DNA from 3 places in the Saccharopolyspora sp. NPDC050389 genome. Region 3 is predicted to be linked to each of the others. Evidence: riboswitches for the same ligand, from Rfam matches in the RefSeq annotation. Region 3 holds a riboswitch; each other region holds the start of a gene.
What was found. Region 3 has a riboswitch for glycine ahead of gcvT (glycine cleavage system aminomethyltransferase GcvT). Riboswitches for the same ligand answer to the same signal wherever they lie in the genome.

Region 1 (3,268 bases), on a different contig from region 3:
GGCGCAGCCACGCGTGGAGGGTGGCCAGGTATTCGGTGCCTTGCGTCCGGTCGTGCTCGCGCAGCACCGGCAGCGGGCCGAGCGTGCCGACGCCCGCGTCGGTCGACGCACCGGCCATTCGGCTGAGCACCACCAGATGCCAGTTCTCCTCGTACACCGCCACCCGGTCTCGCAGCTGGCCGGTGCGCAGCAGACCGACCAGCTCCTCGGCCTGCGCGCGCGACTGAGGGAGCTCGGCGACCGCCACCGGGTTGCCCACCGCGATCAGCGGGCGCGGCGAAGCGTCATGGGACGTGAGTGCATCCCGCAGGTCCGGCCAGCCGCCCGCGCCCACCCGGTCGGGCACCAGCGCGTAGAGCATGGTGCCGATCTCGGTGACCAGCGGGCGCCGCCCGATCCCGCGCGTGATCCACTCCCACATCGCCAGCCGGTGTCCCTCCGCGGGCCCTGCGGACGACGGCATTTCGATCGCGACGACCCGATGCGCCTCGTTGGGCACCGCCAGCTCGTTCGCGGCCACCCGCCAGCCCTCGCCGCCCTCCAGCAGCAGCCGCACCTGCTCGGCGGACCGGCGGCGCTCGGCGTCCGCCACCGCCCGCCACCGCAGCAGTTGCAACGCGACCAGCGGGGCGGTGTCGGCGAACGCGGTGGAGCGCTCCTCGGAAACCTCGCCGGGCACCACGGCCCACATCGAGCCGAGCAGTTCGCCGCCCATCCGGATCGGCACCACCAGCCGGGGCAGGGTGCCGTCCTGCTGGGCGGGCACGAAGATCGCCGAACTGCCCTTGCTGAGCTGGCGGAACGTGCCGCGGGCCCGGAACTTGGCGAGCACGTCGTCGGGCTGCTTGCGGCCCATGATCGTCGACACCCGCGCCGGGTCGGTGAGGTCCTGCCGGGCGGAGTAGGCCAGGACCTGGGAGTGCGCGTCCTCGATCGTGACCGGTGCGTCCACCACGTCGGCCACCGCGTCGGCGAGCCGGAACAGGTCGCCGACCCCGGTGCCGCGCGCGTCGGCCTCCTCGATGCCGGTCCCGGCCAGCGCGGCCCGGATCAGCCACACCAACTGCGCCCAGCCGGTGCCCGGCCGAACCTCCACCAGGGCGACCCCGGCTTCCTCGGCCGCTGCGGCCACCGCGTCATCAGCCGAGATCGGCGGCTTGAACAGCACCGCTGCCGCGCCCTGCGCGCCGCAGGCCCGCGTTAGCCGCCTCGCGTGCTCGCGGTCCGTGACGGCCACGCCGAGCACGAGGTCGCCGCCCGCCGCGGTCGGCGGCTGATCGGGTTCGGCGATGACGACGTCCCCCACGCAGACGGTCGGCTCTGGGCTGACCACGGTGCGCAGAAGCGTGGGGCCGACCCGCTCGACCAGCGCCCGGACGTCCAGCATCACCGGCCTCCTGAGTGCTTCGGGCCGCCGCCGGTCAGGTGGGGGAGGGCATTGACACCAGGGCTGGCCCGTTTATCGTTGCTGAGCACATCGACAATCGCATACCGGCCGTCGACCCCGTGCGGGAGAGACCCTGAGGACTCACGCCGAGCCGTCAGGGCGCCGAAGGAGCAAGACTCCCCACAAACTCTCAGGCACCCATGACCGTTCGGGCGAGGCAACTCTGGAAAGTGCGCGTCATCGCTGACGCTCCACCCACGGTGCAAGCCGCGAGAAACCGCGGCGAAGCTCTCAGGTTCCGAAACAGAGGGGGAGGCCCAGCCATCCCGGGCAACCCCTGCCCCTCGAAAGCCTTGGAGCCTCCTGACATGTCTCTGCCCGCGAACCTGCGCTACACCGAAGAGCACGAGTGGATCGAGGACCGCGACGAGCTGGTCCGGATCGGCATCACCCAGCACGCCGCGGACGCGCTCGGCGACATCGTCTACGTGCAGCTGCCCGAGGTGGGGGAGCAGATCGAAGCGGGCAAGCCCTGCGGTGAGCTGGAGTCCACGAAGTCCGTCAGCGACCTGTTCGCGCCGGTCACCGGCGAGGTCGTGGCGATCAACGAGTCCGTCGTGGACGACCCGGCGCTGGTCAACTCCGAGCCGTATGGCGAGGGCTGGCTGCTGGAGGTGCGCACCTCCGACACCGGTGCTCTGCTCACCGCCGAGCAGTACGCCGCGGTGATCGCGGAGTAGCGGGGAATCGGCGAGGGAGGAGACGGTCAATGGCGATCAGTGTCTTCGACCTGTTCTCGGTCGGTATCGGACCGTCCAGCTCGCACACGGTCGGCCCGATGCGCGCGGCCCGGATGTTCGCGCAACGGCTGCACAGCGCGGGCCGGTTGCCGCAGGTCAAGCGGATCAAGGCGGAACTCTTCGGGTCGCTCGGCGCGACCGGGCACGGGCACGGCAGCCCGAAGGCGGTGCTGCTCGGTCTCGAGGGGCACAGCCCGGAGACCGTCGACCCGGCGGCGGTCGAAGGCCGGGTCGCCGAGATCCGGGAGACCGGGCGGTTGCGGCTCGACGGCGTGCAGGAGATCCGGTTCACCGCGGACCGCGACCTGGTGATGCACCGGCGCAAGTCGCTGCCGCTGCACCCCAACGGGATGCGGTTCACCGCGACCGGCACCGACGGGGCCGAGCTGGAGAGTTCGGTCTTCTACTCGGTGGGCGGTGGTTTCGTCGTCGACGAGGACGCCACCGGCACCGATCGGATCAAGCCCGACGAGACCGCGGTGCGGTACCCGTTCCGGACCGGCGTGGAACTGCTCGACCGCACCGAGGAGTCCGGGCTGCCGATCAGCGGTGTGATGCTGGCGAACGAGCTGTCGTGGCGCGGCGGGGACGCCGTGCACAAGGAGCTGCTGGGCATCTGGCAGGTCATGCGCGAGTGCGTGGACAACGGGTGCCGGAACTCCGGAGAGCTGCCTGGTGGGCTGAAGGTCAAGCGGCGGGCGGCGGAGCTGGCGGCTTCGTTGACCGAGGCCGACGATCCGCTGGAGTGGGTCACCCTGTTCGCGCTCGCGGTGAACGAGGAGAACGCGGCCGGCGGGCGCGTGGTGACTGCGCCGACCAACGGTGCGGCCGGCATCGTCCCGGCGGTGCTGCACTACTACATGCGGTTCGTGCCGGGCGCGGACGACGACGGTGTGGTGCGGTTCCTGCTTGCGGCCGGCGCGGTCGGCGTGCTGTTCAAGGAGAACGCGTCGATCTCCGGTGCCGAGGTCGGTTGCCAGGGCGAGGTCGGGTCGGCGTGTTCGATGGCGGCGGCCGGGCTCGCCGAGGTGCTCGGTGGAACTCCGCGCCAGGTGGAGAACGCGGCGGAGATCGCGATGGA
Region 2 (3,268 bases), on a different contig from region 3:
GCTGGTAATGCTCGAAGACGAGCTCAGCCAGCGGTTCGGGCCAGATGCACCGGCAAGAAGGCCGCGGATTCGGTGGTCGACCAGACCGCTAAAGGGATGGGCGTGTCCGCCGCAACGCGGGTAGCGTCGGAGGCGTCGGTGCGCGATCCTCGACGGGGATGTCACGCTTCGGCGCGCTGGAGGAGGCGATGTGACGATGAGCAGCGAGATGCGCGTCGTCGGCGTGCGAGTTGAACTACCAGCAAACCAGCCGATTCTGCTGTTGCGCGAAGCGCACGGCGAGCGTTACCTGCCGATCTGGATCGGCTCGGTCGAGGCGACCGCCATCGCGCTGGAGCAGCAGGGTGTGCGGCCGCAGAGACCCCTTACCCACGACCTGCTGAAGGACGTCATCGGCGCCCTCGGGCGCGACCTGGAACAGGTGCGGATCACCGACCTGCAGGACGGCACCTTCTTCGCCGAGCTGGTGTTCGACGGGGATGTGCGGGTCTCCGCGCGGCCGAGCGACTCGGTGGCGCTGGCGCTGCGCATCGGGGTGCCCATCCACGCCGACGAGTCGGTGCTGGACGAGGCGGGGCTGATCATCCCGGACGAGCAGGAGGACGAGGTGGAGAAGTTCCGCGAGTTCCTGGACTCCGTCTCCCCGGAGGACTTCCGCGGCGCCGACACCTGAGCCCGCCGATCGACCGACGAGACAGCCCGGCCCCCGTCTGCGCGAGCAGGCGGGGGCCGGGTCGTCCGGGTGCCCCGCGCGTCGCGTTGACCTCCCCGCGGGGCAGGCATACCGTCGAACTTACGCGAATTGCCCCGGTGTGATTCGGCCGCTGGGCGGTGTTCGCGGCCCCGGATCGCGATGGTCCGGGAGCTGGTGATCGTCGTCGGCTTCGTGCCGGACGAGGGGAGGCAGGCGTGGTCGAGGAAGCGTCCAACCGGGATGCTGCCGTGGAGCAGGGCGAGCTGTTCCCCGACGCCTCGCTGCCGGACGAACTGGTCGGCTACCGGGGCCCGGCCGCCTGCCAGATCGCCGGCATCACCTACCGCCAGTTGGACTACTGGGCGCGCACCAAGCTGGTCGGCCCGTCCATCCGCGGTGCCGCCGGCTCCGGCTCGCAGCGGCTGTACTCGTTCAAGGACATCCTGGTGCTCAAGGTGGTCAAGCGACTGCTGGACACCGGGGTGTCGCTGCACAACATCCGGGTCGCAGTGGAGCACTTGCGCAACCGGGGCGTGCAGGACCTGGCCAAGCTGACGCTGTTCAGCGACGGGACGACGGTCTACGAGTGCACCTCTGCCGAGGAGGTGGTCGACCTGTTGCAGGGTGGCCAAGGGGTGTTCGGCATCGCCGTCAGCGGTGCGATGCGCGAGATCAGCGGCACGATCCACGACTTCCCGGCCGAGCGGGCCGACGGCGCCGAGCTGGTGCCGGTGGACGACGAGCTGTCCCGCCGCCGGCGCGACCGGCAGGCCGAGACCGGCTGAGCCGACTGGTCCGGTCGGGTGGTGTGCGGCCGGTGACATCGCTGGTCCGTTAGGGCCCCCTGATCGGGTAAGCTGCGGCACATCGCCGACCCCGTGCGGGAGAGTCCGGCCCGGCCTCGGCCGCGGTCGGCGCCGAAGGAGCAACCCTCCCCGACAACCTCTCAGGCCACCTGGACCGCACGGGCGAGATACCTCTGGAAAGAGGGCGCACCACAGTCGTGGTGCACCCCGCCGACGGTGCAAGCCCGGTTCCCGGGTGAAGCTCTCAGGCGTTCGCTTCGCGGACAGTGACAGAGGGGGAGAGCAGGGCAGTTCCGGCTGCCTGCCGCCCTTTGCCGCCGCGACGATTGAGGTTTGGCGATGACCGACGTGACCCACGACCGCATCCCCCTGGCCGCCCTGGAGCACGGCACGCCGTTCGCCGACCGGCACGTCGGCCCGATGCCGGCCGAGCTGGCCCGCATGCTCGACGTGATCGGCGTCGGCTCGCTGGAGGAGCTGGGGCAGAACGCCGTGCCGGACACGATCAGGGAAGGCGACCTGCAGCTGGCGCTGCCAGAGCCGGCCACCGAGTCCGAGGCGCTGGCCGAGCTGCGCGAGCTGGCGCGCCGCTGTCGCCCGCACACCGAGATGATCGGGCTCGGCTACTACGGCACGGTCACGCCGCCGGTGATCCTGCGCAACGTGCTGGAGAGCCCCGCCTGGTACACGGCCTACACGCCGTACCAGCCGGAGATCTCGCAGGGCCGGCTCGAAGCGCTGCTGAACTTCCAGACGATGGTCGCCGACCTGGCCGGGGTGCCGGTGGCGAACTCGTCGATGCTCGACGAGTCCACGGCGGCGGCCGAGGGCATGACGCTGGTGCGCCGCGCGGGCCGGGCGAAATCGCCGCGGTTCGTGGTGGACGCCGACACGCTGCCGCAGACCATCGCGGTGATCGAGACCCGCGCGGAGCCGCTGGGCATCGAGGTCGTCGTCGCCGACCTCTCCGCGGGCGCGCAGGCGTTGCCGGAAGGCGAGTTCTTCGGCGTGCTGCTGTCCTACCCGGGCGCTTCCGGCGCGGTGCGGGACCACGAGGAGATCATCGCCGAGGTGCACCGGCGCGGCGCGAAGGCCGTCGTCGCTGCCGACCTGCTGGCGCTGACGCTGTTGCGCTCGCCCGGCGAGATCGGTGCGGACGTGGTGGTCGGCAGCACGCAGCGGTTCGGCGTGCCGATGGGCTTCGGCGGCCCGCACGCCGGATTCATGGCCGTGGCCAAGGGGCTCGAGCGGCAGCTGCCGGGGCGGCTGGTCGGCGTGAGCGTCGACGCCGACGGCAACCCGGCCTACCGGCTGGCGCTGCAGACCCGTGAACAGCACATCCGCCGCGAGAAGGCCACCAGCAACATCTGCACCGCGCAGGTTCTGCTGGCCGTAGTGGCGTCGATGTACGCGGTGTACCACGGCCCGGCCGGGCTGCGGTCGATCGCGACCCGCGCGCACCGGATGGCGGCGGTGCTCGCCGAGCAGCTGCGCCGCGGCGGGATCGAGGTGCCGCACCGGGAGTTCTTCGACACGATCGTCGCGAAGGTGCCGGGCAAGGCCGACGACATCGTCGCCACGGCCCGCCGGGGCGGCATCAACCTCCGTCGGGTGGACGCCGACCACGTCGGCATCAGCTGCGACGAGACCACCACGCGGGCGCACCTGACTGCGGTGTGGCAGGCGTTCGGGATCGCCGGCACCGACGTCGACGAGCTCGACATCGAGACGCCGGACGCGCTGCCCGCGGCGCTGGAGCGCACCTCTG
Region 3 (3,268 bases):
GCCCATCTCGACGAGCCGCTCGCAGGCGCCGAGGGCGTGCGCGGGCAGCAGGTAGCGGCCGCGGCCGATCCACTGCATGGCGAGCTTGAAGCCGTGGCCGACCTCGCCGAGCACGTTGCGCTCCGGGACCCGCACGTTGTCGAACACCAGCGCGGCGGGCTGCCGCTCCCACGGGCCCATGATGTCGATCGGCTCGGACTTCCAGCCCGCGTCGCGGTCGGCCAGGAAGCAGGTGACGCCGCCGTTGGCGCCCTTCTCCCGGTCGGTCACGGCGAAGACCATCACGAAGTCGGCGTCGATGCCGCCGGTGATGAAGGTCTTCTCGCCGTTGATGACCCACTCGTCGCCGTCCTTGACGGCGGTGGTGCGCAGGTTCTTGGCGTCCGAGCCGGCGCCGGGCTCGGTGATCGCGAAGCAGGACTTGCGGGTGCCCTCGATCGTCGGGAGCAGGTAGCGCTCCTTCTGGTCGGCGTTGGCGTAGTAGAGGATGTTGTCGGCGTAGCCGCCGAAGCGGAACGGCACGAAGGTGCGGCCGAGCTCGACCTCGATGAGCGCCGTCATCACCGCCGACAGGCCCATGCCGCCGTACTCCTCGGGCGTCTGCACGCCCCAGAACCCGGCCTGCTTCGCCTTGTCCTGCAGTTCCCGCTGCTCGTCCTTGGTCAAACCGCGCTCCCCGGCCCGCTCGCGGCGCAGCACCTCCGGTTCCAGCGGCACCAGTTCGCGCTGGACGAAGTTGCGCACCCAGTCGCGGATGTCGCGTTCTGTGTCGGACAGCGAGAAGTCGACCATCGCCGGATCCTTTCCTGCGGCCAGCTAACTAACGACGTTAGTTTTGTGGCAGCCTAAGACGGTCTCGGCGACCGCCGCAAGGGATCCGACGAGGAGAAGACGTGCCCAGACCGACCATCCCCCGGCTGTCGCCGGAACGCATCCAGCGGATCGGGCTGGAGATCATCGACGCCGACGGCCTCGAAGCGCTGTCCATGCGGCGGCTGGCCGAACGACTCGGCGTCCGCGCGGCGTCGCTGTACAACCACGTGTCGACCAAGGACGAGCTGCTGCACGAGATCGCCGACGACGTGATGACCGCGGTGGACGTCTCGGGCTTCGAAACGGACTGGACGACCGGCCTGCGCACCTGGGCGCGCTCCTACCGGGCCGCCCTGATCGCCCACCCGAACCTGGTCCCGTTCCTGGCCTACGGCCCGGCCCGCCGGGAGAACGCGCTGCGCAGGGCGGACGCGGTGCACGGCGGCCTGACCCGGGCCGGCTGGCCGCAGCGCTACGCCACGATGATCGGCGCCTCGACGAAGTACCTGGTGGTGGGCTCGGCGATGGGCTCCTTCAGCGGCGGATTCCCGGATGACGCGGCGCTCTACGGCGACCGCTTCCCGCACCTGAACAAGGCCCACCTGCTCCGCGAGCACGCGGCGGAGATCGACGCCGACAGCTTCGAGCTGGCCCTGGCGGCCCTCGTCGACGGCTTGGAGAAGCAGTACCGCGAGCTCACCGCCTGACGCCCGCCCGAGATCACTCACCCTCCCGGTTGACGTGGGTCACGCCGGTTCGTAGCGTCCTCTTCGCACAACCGAATACCGCGCCTACGACGTCGTGCGGGAGAGACTCCGGCCCGGTCCGGGACTGGAGCGCCGAAGGAGCAATTCTCCCCAGCAAACTCTCAGGCACCGGCACCGCACGGCACCAGGCGAACACGGAGAAAAGCAGAAGCAGGCGCTTCTCGCCCACGGTGCAAGCCGTCCCTCGGGGCGGCGAAACTCTCAGGCCAATGACTCCGGGGAGACCGCCCGACCAGCGCAAGCCCGCGCAGGTCGGGGTCGAGGTGCCCCCGATAAGGTTGGACTCAGTGAGCTGACCGGCCCTCGACTGCCGACCGGCGCCCACCAGGAGGAGTCTCACCATGTCGTCGCCACGACAGACGCCCTTGCACCACGTGCACGAAGCCCTAGGGGCGACGTTCACCGAGTTCGCCGGCTGGCGGATGCCACTGCGCTACTCGGGCGACACCGCCGAGCACAACGCGGTGCGCAACGGCGCCGGGCTGTTCGACCTGACCCACATGGGCGAGATCCGGATCAGCGGGCCGCAGGCCGCCGAGGCGCTGGACTACGCGCTGGTCGCGAACGCGTCCGCGATCAAGCCCGGCCGCGCCCGCTACACGATGATCTGCAACGCCACCGGCGGCGTGCTCGACGACCTGATCGTCTACCGGCTCGGCGAGCAGGAGTTCCTGGTGGTGGCCAACGCGGCGAACGCCGCCGTGGTCTCCGCCGAGCTGGCCGAGCGCATCGGCGGCTTCGACGCCGAGCATCGGGACGTCTCCGACGACTACGCGCTGATCGCGGTGCAGGGCCCGAACGCGGTCGCCATCCTCGCGCCGCTGACCGACACCGACCTCGCCGAGGTCAAGTACTACGCGGGCTACCGCAGCCGGGTCGCGGGCAAGGACGTGCTGCTGGCGCGCACCGGTTACACCGGCGAGGACGGCTTCGAGCTGTTCACCGCGCCCGGCGACGCCGAGGCGGTCTGGCAGGCGCTGACCGAGTCCGGTGCTTCGCACGGCCTGCAGCCCGCCGGGTTGTCCTGCCGCGACACGCTGCGGCTGGAGGCCGGCATGCCGCTGTACGGCAACGAGCTGTCCGCCGAGCTCACGCCCTTCCAAGCCAACCTCGGCCGGGTGGTCAAGCTGGACAAGGCCGGCGACTTCGTCGGCAAGGACGCGCTGGCCGCCGCGGCGGAGAAGCCCACCGAGCGCACGCTGGTCGGGTTGAGCACCGAGCAGCGCCGGGCGCCCCGGCACGGCTACCGCGTGCTGGACGCCGACGGCGCCGAGATCGGCGTCGTGACCAGCGGCGCCCCGTCCCCGACGCTCGGCCACCCGATCGGGATGGCCTACGTGGACCGCGACCACAGCGAACCCGGCACGCAGCTGCAGGTCGACATCCGCGGCAAGGCCGTCGCGGTGCAGGTCGTCGAGCTGCCGTTCTACCGCCGCAATGCCTGAAGAGAAATACACAGGAGGCAACACCATGTCGACACCGGACCTGTTCAACGACCAGCTGGCCGCGGTGGACCCCGAGGTGGCGGCGGCGGTCGACGCCGAGCTCAACCGCCAGCAGACCACGCTGGAGATGATCGCCTCGGAGAACTTCGCACCGCAGGCCGTCCTTGAGGCGCAGGGCTCGGTGCTGACCAACAAGTACGCCGAGGGCTACCCGGGCCGCCGCTACTACGGCGGCTGCGAGCA

Region 1: it holds a riboswitch for glycine, as region 3 does, so the genes downstream of both, gcvH (glycine cleavage system protein GcvH) here and gcvT (glycine cleavage system aminomethyltransferase GcvT) in region 3, are expected to answer to the same signal.
Region 2: it holds a riboswitch for glycine, as region 3 does, so the genes downstream of both, gcvP (aminomethyl-transferring glycine dehydrogenase) here and gcvT (glycine cleavage system aminomethyltransferase GcvT) in region 3, are expected to answer to the same signal.

Annotation. Positions count from the first base shown of each region.
Region 1 covers NZ_JBFAKG010000011.1:67,170-70,437, forward strand. The annotation lists gene AB0I53_RS09620 (helix-turn-helix domain-containing protein) at 1-1,387, opposite strand, end outside; glycine riboswitch at 1,500-1,604, shown strand; gene gcvH (glycine cleavage system protein GcvH) at 1,756-2,127, shown strand; gene AB0I53_RS09630 (L-serine ammonia-lyase) at 2,157-3,268, shown strand, end outside.
Region 2 covers NZ_JBFAKG010000049.1:59,190-62,457, reverse strand. The annotation lists gene AB0I53_RS28745 (bifunctional nuclease family protein) at 197-673, shown strand; gene AB0I53_RS28740 (MerR family transcriptional regulator) at 910-1,479, shown strand; glycine riboswitch at 1,566-1,667, shown strand; gene gcvP (aminomethyl-transferring glycine dehydrogenase) at 1,840-3,268, shown strand, end outside.
Region 3 covers NZ_JBFAKG010000019.1:7,306-10,573, reverse strand. The annotation lists gene AB0I53_RS14805 (acyl-CoA dehydrogenase family protein) at 1-792, opposite strand, end outside; gene AB0I53_RS14800 (TetR/AcrR family transcriptional regulator) at 894-1,520, shown strand; glycine riboswitch at 1,608-1,707, shown strand; glycine riboswitch at 1,708-1,806, shown strand; gene gcvT (glycine cleavage system aminomethyltransferase GcvT) at 1,922-3,025, shown strand; gene glyA (serine hydroxymethyltransferase) at 3,051-3,268, shown strand, end outside.